DNA from 2 places in the Clostridium novyi NT genome. Region 2 is predicted to be linked to the other one. Evidence: riboswitches for the same ligand, from Rfam matches in the RefSeq annotation. Region 2 holds a riboswitch; the other holds the start of a gene.
What was found. Region 2 has a riboswitch for thiamine pyrophosphate ahead of thiT (energy-coupled thiamine transporter ThiT). Riboswitches for the same ligand answer to the same signal wherever they lie in the genome.
Positions count from the first base shown of each region.

Region 1: linked by a shared signal. The riboswitch ahead of thiC (phosphomethylpyrimidine synthase ThiC) and the one ahead of thiT (energy-coupled thiamine transporter ThiT) in region 2 are both predicted to bind thiamine pyrophosphate.

Region 1 covers NC_008593.1:1,746,476-1,751,494, reverse strand. Annotated here, with positions in the region: gene NT01CX_RS08160 (MutS-related protein) at 1-1,275, opposite strand, end outside; gene thiC (phosphomethylpyrimidine synthase ThiC) at 1,410-2,723, opposite strand; TPP riboswitch at 2,828-2,926, opposite strand; gene NT01CX_RS08150 (hypothetical protein) at 2,989-3,645, opposite strand; gene nadA (quinolinate synthase NadA) at 3,882-4,778, shown strand; gene NT01CX_RS08140 (L-aspartate oxidase) at 4,790-5,019, shown strand, end outside.
Region 2 covers NC_008593.1:598,021-603,039, forward strand. Annotated here, with positions in the region: gene NT01CX_RS02825 (NupC/NupG family nucleoside CNT transporter) at 1-1,032, shown strand, start outside; gene NT01CX_RS02830 (pseudouridine synthase) at 1,196-1,885, shown strand; TPP riboswitch at 1,935-2,042, shown strand; gene thiT (energy-coupled thiamine transporter ThiT) at 2,253-2,840, shown strand; gene NT01CX_RS02840 (GNAT family N-acetyltransferase) at 3,064-3,579, shown strand; gene NT01CX_RS02845 (PTS sugar transporter subunit IIA) at 3,724-4,173, shown strand; gene NT01CX_RS02850 (NEAT domain-containing protein) at 4,368-5,019, shown strand, end outside.

The sequences.
Region 1 (5,019 bases), 1.1 Mb from region 2:
AATCATACAAAGACAAGGTATATTTTCATTACTTGCATTTATTATTCTAAGCAATGCCTCTGCTTCTGCAAGGTAATAACTTTTTCCGCCTAGTAGATCATCACCAGGTTTAATTGATGTTATTATATTGAAAATACTACTAGAATAAGAATCAGCAATACATGTATATATAGTTTGAGCTAAAAGTGCATTAACGCCAACTGTTCTTAAGAATGTGGACTTACCTGACATATTTGAGCCGGTTATTATAATTCCAAAATTATTTATATCTATAGAGTTAGGTATAGCATTTTGTATTAGTGGATGTTCTAAGTTAGTTACACTTAGAAATTTACTATTATCAACGAAATTTGGTTTTGTATATTTAGGTAATCCGTCTCTAAAAGAAGCTATAGATATAAGAGTATCTATTTTACCAATAATCAAATATAAATCTAACAAATCTTTTTTATGCTTAATTAATGTACTTATAGATTTAAAGTAGTTGATTTCTTTAATAAGAAACATTATGTTTACATAGTCACCTACAATATCTAGAGTTTCAATTCTATTTATAGTAAAGGTGTTTTTGCGTATAGGGTCTAAAGTTTTTAGTAGTGAATTTAACTTATTGTTATATTCCTTTAATTGTTTACAGTTAAGGTATAGTATACTTGCAGCGGCACTTATGGTGTTTCCTAAATAAACCATAGATAAAACTTGTTCTCTTATGACTTTGTTAAGACTATAATGAATGAACATATTTATAAATGATAGTGAAAGGGCAATCATACCGAATCTTGAAAATCCCCAAAATAAACACATAAACAAGGACAATATAAAAGAAAATGAACAAACATAACAAAGTATTTTGTACTTTGGATAGTTTGTTGTTTCTTCAAAAAAAATGGAGTCTACATAGCTATCGGTTTTATCAAGATTATGTAATATTAAAGATATTTTTTCTCTAATTGAGCTATTATCTTGAAAAAAAGAGATTAGTTCATTACGTTTTTCTAATAAAGATTTGTCATACAGTGGAGTTCTTAAAACTTTATATAAATGTTGTTCACCTGGTGTGGAAAATGTTCTATCTATACTACAATATACATCATCCATATTTAAATCTGCCCATGTACTGTCATCTACTGAATTAGATGAGTCGTAAGCATGCTTAAAAAAATTCTTTATTTTAGATAAGTTACGTTTTCTTTTTATGTATTTTCCATAATGAGATTTTATATAGTTTAAAGATTTATTTTGAAAATGAGATCTTATAGTTTTACTAATATTCATGATACGTACCTCCTATGTATTATATTCTACTATAAATATACAAAATATGAAATAAAAAGCGAATAGTCAAAATAAAAAGCTATTGGCTATAATGATAGTCAATAGCTTTTGGAGGCTATATTTTGTATGACTTATTAGTCATCTTCTCTTAAAATATTTATGTTTTTACCATCCATGACCTTATTCATGTTTCTAACTGCGCACATTTTTCCGCACATAGTACAAGTATGTTCATCTTCTGGTATAGATTCAGCTCTATAACGTTTAGCTTTTTCAGGATCAATTGCAAGCTCAAACATAGTATCCCAATCTAAATCACGTCTAGCTCTGCTCATTTTGTTATCCCAGTCTCTTGCTCCAGGAATACCTTTAGCAATGTCTGCTGCATGAGCGGCTATTTTAGTTGCAATTATACCTTCTTTCATATCATCTATGTTTGGAAGTCTAAGATGTTCAGCAGGTGTTACATAGCATAAGAAGTCAGCACCAAATGAAGCTGCAATAGCACCACCTATGGCACTTGTAATATGATCATATCCAGGAGCCACATCTGTTACTATAGGTCCTAAAACATAGAAAGGAGCATTATGACATAATTTCTTTTCAAGAAGCATATTTGTTTTAATTTCACTTAAAGACATATGTCCAGGTCCTTCTATTATAATTTGGACATTTCTTTCCCATGCACGTTTAGTAAGTTCTCCTAAAGTTATTAATTCTTTTATTTGACTAGGATCAGTAGAATCTTCTATACATCCAGGACGACAAGCATCTCCAAGACTTATAGTAACATCATATTTTTCACATATATCTAGTACTTTGTCAAAGTGTTCATAGAAAGGATTTTCTTTATTATTTAATTGCATCCAAGCAAAAAGTAAACTTCCGCCTCTAGATACTAAATTCATAAGTCTAGGATTTCTTTTGAAAACTTCTGCTGTTTCACGATTGATTCCACAGTGAATTGTCATAAAGTCAACTCCATCTTTTGCATGTTTTTCAACAACAGCAAGTAATTCTTCGGCAGTTATATCTTTAAGTTCTTTATCATAAAAACCAATTGCATCGTACATTGGAACTGTCCCAATCATAGCAGGAGACATATCTATAAGTTTTCTTCTAAATTCTTCAGTTTTTCCGTAGCAACTAAGATCCATAATGGCTTCAGCCTTCATTTCTACAGCTTTTTTTACTTTTTCAAGTTCAGCATCTATGTTATAGCAATCTTTTGAAATACCAAGATTTACATTGATTTTAGTTTTTAAGTCTTGTCCAACTCCTTCTGGACTTAAAGATTTATGATTTTTGTTAGCTGGAATTGCTACTTGACCTGTAGCTACTAAATTCATTAATTTAGAAATTTCCATGCATTCTTTTTTTGCTACTATTTCCATTTCCTTAGTTACTATGCCACGTTTAGCAGCATCCATTTGTGTTGTGTAATTCATAGTTTATCCATCCCCTTAACAATTTAATATAAAAAAATAAGCCTTCTATGTAAGAAGGCTTATACTAATAAATAACACAAAATAAGTTTTCATGTTATGTTAATTCAATTAGTCTAGTTGCTTCCCTACGATAGTACTAACTACATCAGGTTCTAAGGGTCAGGTTTTATCCTTCTCAGCTCAAGGCTCCCCCGCAAACGATTAAATATTATGTTTTATAGTTCTAAGTATAAAGTATTTATGCAAATTTGTAAACTATATTATATTATTTAAAAATTATACAGGCATTTTCCGAAGATTTATCTTGTTCATCTAATTTTGAGCAATTCATATAGTTAACATCATTTAATGGAAAATCTTTTTCAGAAATTTTTGTTAAAGCACCATTTTTACCAATATAGAATGCATTGGATTGTTTAGTTATAGAGTTAGAGTGTTTTGATGTAACGAATAAACTATATTTAGAACTAGGTGTTTTGAAAATGTTATGTGCATTTTTCCAAACTGTATCAAGGGAAGTCATAAATTCATCTGTTGAAATCCCCTTAGAAAATTCATTTTCTAAATTTTTATAAGTTCCATTAAACTCTAGTACAATCTCATCATTTTTACATATAGCATCAACGTATTGAAATCTATGAAACTTATTTTTATTTATTAACATGATTTTAAGAGCGGGTTTAGGAGAGGCTTTGTCATAATATAACCAACAACTTAAAACCTTTGCATTTTTATTTATAGAAGGATTATTTTTTATATTATTCCATTGATCTTTAAAACAATAACAGTTCTTACATTCAATAATTTCTCCTTTATTAGATCCATATGTTTGAAACAAATATATGGCAATTAAAACTATAGATACAAAATATATTATACGTATAACGGGATTATTAAATGGTTTTTTAAATTTTATTTTCATTATTAATTACCTCCTCATTAGATAATATATTTATATAATATATTACTTGGTATAAACTCACAATATATTATGGAAAATATTATGTTATATACCAAGATTTAAAGTGTAAAATAAGTATAAAAATGGTTATAAAATATATTGATAAAAATTAAATTAAATGGTATATTATTTAAGGTGTATATACACATGTGTATATATTAAATTATAAGGTGTAGAAGGGCGTGTAATGAATGGAAATTGATTTAAAAGATAAAATTATGAAATTAAAAAAAGAAAAAAATGCAGTTATTTTAGCACATTTTTATCAGCCTAAAGATGTACAAGAAGTAGCGGATTACATAGGGGATTCTTATTTTTTAATTGATGTAGGAGAAAAATGCAAAGAAGATACTATAGTATTTTGTGGAGTGAAATTTATGGCGGAAAGTGCCAAAATTTTATCGCCTAATAAAAAAGTTATTTTTCCAACTCCAAAGGCGATTTGTCCTATGGCTAATATGATTACTAAGGAGGATGTTTTAAAACTAAAGGAAAAACATCCAAATGCTAAAGTAGTTTGCTATATAAATTCTACTGCAGAGGTTAAGTCTGTGGTTGATGTATGTTGCACATCTTCAAATGCAATTGAGATAGTTAATAATTTAGAAAGTAATGAGATAATATTTTTACCAGATAAAAATTTGGGATCATATATACAAGAGAATACACCAAATAAGAAAATTATATTATGGGATGGGTATTGTTATGTTCATAATAAAATAAAAGCTTCGGATATTATAAAAGCTAAGGAGGAATATGGTAATGATATTAATGTTTTAGTCCATCCAGAGTGTAGAAAGGAAGTTAGAGAGTTAGCAGATTATATAGGAAGTACAAAAGGAATCATAAATTTTGCACAAAATAGTAATAGTAAAAAATATCTTATAGTCACAGAATGTGGAGTTATACATGAACTAAAAAAGAAAAACCCAGATAAAGAATTTTATATGTTAGATATGCATTGTTCAAATATGAAAATGAATTCAATTAAGGAAATTTATACTTGCCTTAAAAATTATAATAATGAGGTGAAAATAGATGAAAATATAAAAAGAAAAGCAGTAAGGGCATTGGAAAAAATGCATAGTTTATAGGGGGATTTAATATGGAGGTAGATGTATTAATAGTAGGCACGGGTATAGCAGGACTTTATACTGCTTTGAATTTAAGAAAAGATTTAAAAATAGTTATGATTACTAAAAATAAAATTGATGAATGCAATTCTTATCTTGCTCAAGGCGGAATATCTACAGCTATAAATGATAAGGATAAAAAGTTCTTCATTGAAGATACATTAAAGGCAGGAAGGTATAAAAATGATTTAGAATCGGTAAA
Region 2 (5,019 bases):
TTCGGAAACTATTTAATAGGCGGTATTGCGAAAAGTTTTGAAGAGTTACTTAAATGGGCTGCAGAAGGAGTAAACTTTGTATTTGGTGGACTAGTTAATGTTAATGAATTTTCATTTTTTATTAGTGTACTTCTACCAATAGTTTTTATTTCAGCTTTAATAGGTATTCTTCAATATTTGAAGATACTGCCTTTTATTGTTAAGTACATAGGTATAGTTTTAAGTAAAGTTAATGGAATGGGAAAATTAGAATCATACAATGCTGTAGCATCAGCAATTCTTGGTCAATCAGAGGTGTTTATTTCTGTGAAAAAGCAACTTGGATTGTTACCAAAACACAGATTATATACACTATGTGCCTCAGCAATGTCCACAGTATCAATGTCTATAGTAGGTTCTTACATGGTTTTATTACAACCTAGATATGTTGTAACAGCCCTTGTTTTAAATCTTCTTGGTGGATTTATTATAGCCTCAATCATAAATCCATATACTGTAACAGATGAAGAAGATATATTAGTAGTTCAAGAAGATAAGAAACAAACATTCTTTGAAGTTCTTGGAGAATATATTATGGATGGATTCAAAGTAGCTGTTATAGTTGGTGCTATGCTAATTGGATTCGTAGCTATAATTACTATGATTAATGCAATCTTTAAGGGAATATTCAAAATTAGTTTCCAAAACATGCTTGGATATGTATTCTCTCCATTTGCATTCTTAATGGGAGTACCGTTCCATGAATCAATAAAAGCTGCAAGTGTAATGGCAACTAAATTAGTATCTAATGAATTTGTTGCTATGAATTTATTATCAAGTGGAGAAGTTCACCTATCAGCAAGAGCAACTGGTATAGTTTCTGTATTCTTAGTTTCATTTGCAAACTTTTCATCTATCGGAATTATTTCAGGTGCAGTAAAAGGACTTCACGAAGAACAAGGAAACGTTGTTGCACGTTTTGGATTAAAATTATTATATGGTGCAACTCTAGTAAGTGTGTTAACAGCCACTATTGTTGGATTGATTTTATAGAATAAAAAACAGCAATGATATTATACATATTGTTGCTGTTTTTTTATTATAAATTTTAAGAACATTTTTACTAAAGTATATCTGTAATGTATAATAAGTATTACTTGTATTTAGATTATATAAATTTTAAAAGTATTAAAATTAAAAAGATTGGACGGAGTAAATGAGAATAAACAAACTTTTAAGTAATTATGGAATTTGTTCCAGAAAAGAAGCAAATAGAATTATTGAACAAAATAGAATTATAGTAAATGGCAAGCTATGCATTCCTGGTCAGTGGGTAGAGGAAAGTGACGAAATATTACTAGACAACAAAAGAATCAAGCCTAAGAAAAAAGTTTATATTTTGCTTAATAAGCCAGTTGGTATTACTTGTACTTCATCGAAAGATATAAAAGCCAATATAATAGATTTTGTTAACTACAGAGATTACATTTTTCCTGTTGGAAGATTAGATAAAAAATCAGAGGGGTTAATAATTTTAACTAATGATGGTGAACTATCAAATAAGATTTTAGAGTCTGAAAATATGCATGAAAAAGAATATGTAGTCAAAGTAGACAAGCCCTTTGATGATGAATTTATAGAAAACATGTCAAAAGGAGTTCAATTAAAGGGTGTTAAAACAAGAACTTGTATAGTAAGAAGGATTGATGAATGTACATTTAAGATTATATTAACTCAAGGACTAAATAGACAAATTCGCAAAATGACAAGAGCATTTGGATACACTGTTGTAAAATTAAAAAGAATTAGGATTATGAATTTAAAAATTGACGGTATAGATATTGGAAGCTTTAGACACTTTACAGAAGATGAATTAAATAATATAAGAGTTATGGTAATGAAATAATCTATAGAATTTTATAAAAAAATGATGTATAATTATTTCATAAAAGAATATTTTTAACTAGGGGTGCTTACCTAAATGTAGGCTGAGAGATAAAGTTTATCAACCCTTGTACCTGATGTGGATAATGCCAACGTAGGAAAAGTTATTAGTTATAAGATTGTAGATTTTGGATTAAAGTAATCTATATAAAAAGCTATGTTCTAAGTTGGAACATAGCTTTTATTTTTTATGAATATAACTATGGAATACAAAAAAGGGAGGCTAATAGTACAGTTTTAATATAAATCGTTTATATGTTACGTTGGAAATATTATTGACTGTTAAAGATATTATTTTAAATGTACAAGCATAAAGGAAGGAGAAAATTATGATTAATTATGTTATTTTAGGAGTTAGTGCAATTTTATTTATACTATACATATTAAAAATTAGAAAAGAACAGTTTACTACAAAAAAGATGGTTACAATAGCTATGTTTAGTGCAATTTCATTTGTATTGTATCTTATAGAGTTTATTAAATTTCCTCAAGGGGGAGGAATAACATTGTTTTCTATGCTACCAACAATGCTTCTTTCTATACTTTATGGAAATACTTTGGGACTTACAAGTGGTATTCTATTTGGACTACTTAAATTATTAAATGGAGCTACAATAGTTAATCCTGCTCAGTTTTTATTAGATTATATATTTGCAACTATGGCATTAGGATTAGCAGGAACATTTGGAAATGATAATAAGATAAAAATAGGATTAGGAAGCTTAATGGCAGTAGTTTTAAGTGTATTTGTAAATGTACTTTCAGGAGCTGTATATTTTGGACAATATGCGCCAAAGGGTATGAATGTATGGCTATATTCATTTATGTATAATATATCTTATGCTGGAGTTGAAGGGGCATTATGCATTATTATTCTTTTAATATTACCTATAAAAAGATTGAAAATAAACAAATAATTTAGTCAAACAACCTTGAATAAGGTAGCAATACGCATTTTTCATAAAGGATATCAATATAAAACTATGTATCCTTTAGGTAACCATAAAAACAGCTATATACAATATTTGCTTAAAATATAATATATTGTTATCATTAATGTGTGTCTATAGAAAAACCTGTTATATCTATAATTAGAGATATAGCGAGGTTTTTTTATTATATTTAGGAGGATATGTATTAATGAAACATAATAGTATTAAATTGCGCAGAGAAGTTTTCAAATCAGATGCGTGGAAAATGATAGATTGGTTACATGATAATATGGTTACCCAATATTTAAATGAATATAATAACGTATGTAATAGTATTAAAGATGTAATGCGTAGAGTTAATATGCCAATACTTACACATTTATTTAATCAAGATGGAGCTTTTTTTATGATAACAACAAATACAAAGGGAGAAGAGCCTATAGGATTTTTAAGATTAGTACCTAAAAAAGATGCAACAGAAATGGTAGTAGTTATAGGAGATAGAGAAAAATGGGGTAAAGGACTTGGTTCCAATGCTATTTTCGAGGGATTAAAACATGCATTTTTTAATTGGAGAGTTGATGAAGTTATAGCAAAAATTAACTTTAAAAATGAGCGTTCAAGGAGAGCATTTAAAAGAGTTGGTTTTAGAAAAGATAAAGAACTTCCAAAGGAAATTCAGTATTCAATTTCTATAGATGAATTTATTTCTATGAGCTTTTAATATATATTTTTTAGTAAGTATAGAGTTGTAGTTAAATTTATAAAATTGGTTGATATTGCCACAATAAAGGAGTATAATTTTAAAGATTTGAAATATGATAACTTCAAATAAATAAAATAAGTGGTATATGGAGAAGGTAAAGATATGTTAAGTGAAGTAATAACACCAGAGGTTATAAAATTAAATGTAGAGTGTAACAATTGGGAGGAAGCTATAGAGGCTGGAGTAAAAATACTCATAGACAAAGGCTATGTTGAGCATTCATATGAAAAAGCTATATTAGAAAAGTTAAAGGAACTTGGACCTTACATGGTTATAACACCTAATATAGTGTTACCTCATGCAAGACCAGAAGATGGAGTTAATAAGACTTCCTTTAGTTTAGTTACTTTAAAAAATCCGGTAAATTTTGGAAATGACAAAAATGATCCTGTAAAATTAATTATAACTATAGCATCTGAAAATAATAAAGATCATATTAAATTTTTAGCTGAAATAGTTGATTTATTAAGGAATAAAGAGGATTTACAAAAAATATTTGAAACTCACAGTAAAGAAGAAGTAATAAAAATATTAGAAAAATATAATTATTAATTTTAAATAGTACTAAGAAACAATTAAGTTTCTTAGTACTATTTTTTTGCTAATTATGCATAAAAAATAGGAAAAAAGATATAAATAGTTATAGTAATTCGTGATAACGATACTCAATTATAATTGAAAATTAAAATCAATAATGATATAATAAAAAAAGTAATTTTGAAAAATAAATGGGGGTAAGTGAGTTTATGGACATTTTTAGAAAAATTAACAAGGGGGTTGGAGTAGCTGCAACGGCTATAATAATAGCAGGAGGGACGCCACAAGTAGTTCATGCTGTGACTAATCCAGAAAATGCACCTAAAATACAAGAAAAACAGTTGTGTAAAGATATTGAAGAGAGTATTAAAGGTGGAACATATAAAGTTAGTCCATGTATTAATATGAACACATCTTCAGAAAATAAATCAGAATTAATAGCAAAAGTAGAAATAAAAACTTTAAAACAAGAAAATGATGAGCCATCAATGGCTGGAACATATTTAAATAAAGAAGCAAGATATATAAAAGAAAACGGGAAAATATATTGTGAAATAGATGTTCTAGCATTAGATTGGATGAAAAATATATCTATAGAGGTAGAAGGAAAGAAGGTAGAGCATACACAAAAGGAAACAGGAAAAGCAAAAGTAATGGAAATGGAACATACTGCAGGATTAATAAAATTTGAAGTGCCAAAGGTAAATCCTAAATTAACATTCCATATGTATGTAGTACCAATGAGCTCAGATGTTACATTTAGAGTAGTAGGAGAAAAAGTAACTACATTTGAAACTTCAGAAAAACAACAACCAAAAGAAAATGAGAAACCACAAACTAAGACTTCTACAGATGGTATGG